2 regions of the Bacillus sp. GW821-FHT01G09 genome follow, and region 2 is predicted to be linked to the other one. Evidence: riboswitches for the same ligand, from Rfam matches in the RefSeq annotation. Region 2 holds a riboswitch; the other holds the start of a gene.
The links. A riboswitch is a leader RNA that binds a small molecule or an ion and turns the genes downstream of it on or off. The one in region 2 is predicted to bind cyclic di-AMP.
Positions count from the first base shown of each region.

Region 1: it holds a riboswitch for cyclic di-AMP, as region 2 does, so the genes downstream of both, ktrA (potassium uptake protein KtrA) here and kimA (potassium transporter KimA) in region 2, are expected to answer to the same signal.

Region 1 covers NZ_JBWKWL010000001.1:8,377-10,836, forward strand. Annotated here, with positions in the region: gene gbsR (transcriptional regulator GbsR) at 1-366, shown strand, start outside; gene bslA (biofilm surface layer hydrophobin BslA) at 564-1,109, shown strand; cyclic di-AMP (ydaO/yuaA leader) riboswitch at 1,255-1,403, shown strand; gene ktrA (potassium uptake protein KtrA) at 1,477-2,145, shown strand; gene ktrB (Ktr system potassium transporter KtrB) at 2,152-2,460, shown strand, end outside.
Region 2 covers NZ_JBWKWL010000005.1:298,469-300,928, reverse strand. Annotated here, with positions in the region: gene kimA (potassium transporter KimA) at 1-1,499, opposite strand, end outside; cyclic di-AMP (ydaO/yuaA leader) riboswitch at 1,692-1,835, opposite strand; gene AC07VD_RS17755 (cellulose biosynthesis cyclic di-GMP-binding regulatory protein BcsB) at 1,970-2,460, opposite strand, start outside.

The sequences.
Region 1 (2,460 bases), on a different contig from region 2:
AAACCAAGCATGAGCACAGGCGTCAAAAAGCTTCAAGACTTAAATGTAGTGAAAAAAACATTTCACCGGGGCATCCGTAAGCATACATTTGTGGCTGAGAAGGATTTCTTTAAATTTTTCACAAATTTCTTTCCACCTAAATGGGAGCGGGAGGTTCAAGTGAATGTAGCAGCGATCGAGGAAGCTCAAGCTGATTTACAAAAGGTTTTATGCAAGGAAGATCTCGATGAGGATATCAAAAATGAAGCACTGCAGTTATATGATCAGCTGGAAAGCTCTAAAGCTTACTATGACTGGCTGAAACGGCTTGCTGAATCGGTGCAGACCGGAGAAATTTTTAAATTTATACCGATCGAAACAAAGTAAAGCAGAAAACGCCTGGGAAAGCAGGCGTTTTTTTGATGTAACTACTACAAATTTGAAAAATACGGGAAAAACACCCCATTTACTTCCAAAATATTTGATGGTAATTTTATGTAGGTAAAATTTGTATTTGGCCTTTCAGAGGAGGTGAAAAGCGGGCAGGCCTGTTTAATTTATCATTTTTTAGGGGGAATTTTGTTATGAAACGCAAATTATTATCTTCTTTGGCAATTAGTGCATTAAGTCTCGGGTTACTCGTTTCTGCACCTACAGCTTCTTTCGCGGCTGAATCTACATCAACTAAAGCTCATACTGAATCTACTATGAGAACACAGTCTACAGCTTCATTGTTCGCAACAATCACTGGCGCCAGCAAAACGGAATGGTCTTTCTCAGATATCGAATTGACTTACCGTCCAAACACGCTTCTCAGCCTTGGCGTTATGGAGTTTACATTGCCAAGCGGATTTACTGCAAACACGAAAGACACATTGAACGGAAATGCCTTGCGTACAACACAGATCCTCAATAACGGGAAAACAGTAAGAGTTCCTTTGGCACTTGATTTGTTAGGAGCTGGCGAATTCAAATTAAAACTGAATAACAAAACACTTCCTGCCGCTGGTACATATACTTTCCGTGCAGAGAATAAATCATTAAGCATCGGAAATAAATTTTACGCAGAAGCCAGCATTGACGTGGCTAAGCGCAGCACTCCTCCGACTCAGCCTTGCGGTTGCAACTAATGTAAAAGACCGGTTAACGCCGGTCTTTTTTTGTGTTTTACCCTCCCCTTTTTCTCTAATCCCCGTTATCTTTTTTCTGGTTTAAAATTTAAATTGACAAACACTAGAAACAGGAGTAAATTCTTGAGTGTTCAATTTCATACAGTCTCTTTTACCGCTTAATCAAACACGAACGGGGGAACCAACGATTGGCTGTTTTATTAACAGCCTTGGGGTGAATCTTACTAAGTAAGAGGGGGTACTCTGAATCCCTAATCCGACAGCTAACCTCGTAGGCGTATACAGAGAGGAGGTCTATTATTTGGCCATTCTTTGCAATGGTCTTTTTTGCTTCAGAAACGTTAATTCACTAAGGGAGATATGAACATTGGGAAGAATTAAAAATAAGCAATTTGCCGTGATCGGTCTGGGCCGGTTTGGCGGCAGCATTTGTAAAGAACTTCATAGAATGGGGCATGAGGTCCTTGCGGTTGATATCAACGAAGAAAAGGTCAATGCATATGCTTCTTACGCCACTCATGCGGTAATTGCCAACGCCACCGAAGAAAACGAATTGCTTTCATTAGGAATACGCAATTTTGAATATGTGATTGTTGCCATCGGAGCAAATATTCAAGCGAGTACGCTGACCACCCTATTATTAAAGGAGCTTGATATTCCAAATATTTGGGTAAAGGCTCAAAACTATTATCATCACAAGGTGCTTGAAAAAATCGGCGCTGACCGCATTATTCATCCTGAAAAAGATATGGGGGTTAAAATCGCACAAAGCCTTTCAGACGAAAATGTTTTGAATTACATTGATCTATCTGATGAATACAGTATTGTCGAGCTGCTGGCTACGCGCAAGCTTGATTCAAAATCGATTATTGACCTGAATGTAAGAGCAAAGTACGGCTGCACGATCCTGGCCATTAAACATCATGGAGATATCTGTCTTTCCCCCGCGCCTGAAGACATCATTCACGAGCAAGATTGCCTGGTGATCATGGGCCACAAAAAGGATATTAAACGTTTTGAAAACGAAGGGATGTAGACAAAGGTGACACTTCAAAAGGATAAAGTGATCAAATGGGTTCGGTTTACACCGCCTCAAGTGCTTGCCATTGGTTTTTTCCTTACCATTATCATCGGGGCTGTCCTATTAATGCTTCCGATTTCCACTACGAAGCCATTGTCATGGATAGATGCTCTTTTTACTGCGGCTTCCGCTACAACTGTTACAGGGCTTGCTGTTGTCGATACCGGTACTCAATTTACGGTATTCGGGCAAACAGTTATTATGGGGCTGATTCAGATTGGCGGGCTTGGATTTATGACATTTGCGGTCTTGATCGTCATGATATTAGGA
Region 2 (2,460 bases):
TGATCGGACAGTGATTTCGCATAGTGAATCGATTTTTGCACGACAGTGGTGACACCGGCCACAGGCACAATCACAACGGTGCCTTTGATTTCTTCCGGCTCTTTGTCTACGATGCGAAGCTGTTCGCCAACTGCTGTATAGTGATTTTTAATCGCAAAAAACAGCAAAACAACGATAGGCATAAAGATTAACACAGGCCATACGACATTAAACTTCGTCACAAACAGAATGGATAGAACCATAAACGAAATCAGAGCGCCGCAGGAGTTGATCAGCATTTTTCCGATCCAGCCTTTTGGTTTTTGCTTGATCCATTTCATGCACATGCCGGTTTGTGAAAGCGTAAATGGAATAAATACGCCCACAGCATATAACGGGATTAAATGCTCCGTCTGTCCTCCGAATAAGATAATGAGAACAATGGAGGCAAAGCCTAAAAAGATAATCCCATTTGAGAAGCCTAAGCGGTCGCCCCTGACAGTAAACATTCGCGGCATATACTGGTCTCTCGCCAGGTTGAAGGCAAGCTGCGGGAAGGCTGAAAATCCCGTATTTGCCGCAAGGACCAAAATAAGCGATGTGACACCTTGGATGACATAATAGAACACATTCCGCCCGAAGGTTTCGGACGCAATTTGTGAAACCACTGTTTCATCAGGTTTCGGCGCCGTACCATACCCGTACGCGAGAACCGTGATGCCGGAAAACAGAATCGCCAGCAAAATCCCCATCATCGCAAGCGTTCTTGCCGCGTTTCGCGCAGGCGGGTTTTTGAATGCAGGAATCGCATTAGAAATGGCCTCAACCCCGGTCAACGCTGAGCATCCGGAGGAAAAAGCCTTAAGCAGCAAAAACAGCGTAATGCCGGCTACAGGTGTGCCGAGCGGTGTATGATGGGCTGGCTGGTCAATTTGCCCCGTCATGAGTTTAAACAACCCGACTGCAATGAGAACCAAAAGCGCCACCACAAACAGGTAAACCGGATAGGCAAGAATCGATGCCGATTCCGATAGCCCGCGCAGGTTCAAAATCATAATCACTAACACGAGAAAAATAGCGATCGGCACATGATAATCATGCAATGCAGGAAAGGCTGACGTGATGGCATCCGTGCCTGCGGAAATACTTACCGCTACTGTTAAAATATAATCAACAAGCAATGAACCGCCCGCAATCAATCCCGGTTTTTCACCGAGATTTTCTTTAGAAACGATATACGCCCCGCCGCCCTGCGGATAAGCGTAAATAATTTGCCTGTATGAAAGAATCAGTGCGAGCAGCAAGATGAGAACGCCAACCGCAATCGGAATGGAGTACCAAAATGCGGTTGCACTGATTGTTGCCAAAATGATTAGAATTTGTTCTGTCCCATATGCGACAGATGACAGCGCATCTGAGGAAAGCATAGCCAAGGCTTTTAATTTCGTCAGTTTTTGCTCTCCAGCTGCTTGGGATTTTAGTGGTTTCCCAATCAAAAAACGTTTGATTGAATGATACATCGATGTCTTCCCCTTTTAATTTCTCATTTTTCAATTAAAACAATAAAACATCAGTGTCTTGCTCTCACATGTTGATGATAGTCCTTTCTGCTATGATGTCTCTGTATGCGATTTGCATTCAAAAATGAACAACAAAAAACACAGAGGCAAACGGATGCCCCTGTGCCATAACATCGAACACAGGTTTCATTCATCTCCTCTCACGAACGCTTACGAGGTTAGCTGACGGATTCGGGCATATGAGAGTTAGCCCTACCTAAAAAGGATTCACCCCAACGGCAAAAAGCCGTTCTATTGGGTCCCCCGCTCTGATTTCAGATTAAGCGATTTGTTTTCTAAAAGAGATCATACTCCCGTTCCCGCACGTTGTAAAGAGGCTTATTGGCTGAGAGAAAAAAATAAAATGACAGGTTCCACAAATGGAATTTACTTACCAAAAATAAAAAACAGAGGCTAAAATCGCCTCTGTTTTATTCTGTATCTGTCTTTCTTTTTCTGCGTCTTACGGCAATCCAAATGAACACTGCCGCAATCACCATAATGAGTGCCAGCACACCAATATACATCCATTTTTGGCTATGATCCTGTGTTGGTTGTTCTGCATCGGAACTGTTTGTTTCCGATTTGAGCTGCTGGTGGTTTGTAAACACCTGCTGGCTATTTGTTTCATTAAGGACGGTTGCCGACTCATCGTTGCTGTTCAGATAACTGATGATCTCTTTTGTGACAGCCGCGCCATCTCCTTTTGACGGTGCAAAGACAGCCATTGTATAGCGTGAATCCCAAACCGATGCTTGGGTAAATACCACTTGTTTTGTCGTCTCATTTAGCATCTCGAAACTAGATACATCAAACGAGCCGTTCTTTTCCTGCGGCACAAGCAGATCTGATGATTTCTCCTTCAGAAGAGAAAATTGATTGATCCCCCCTATGAAAATGAGGTTTCGTCCTTTCGCATCCT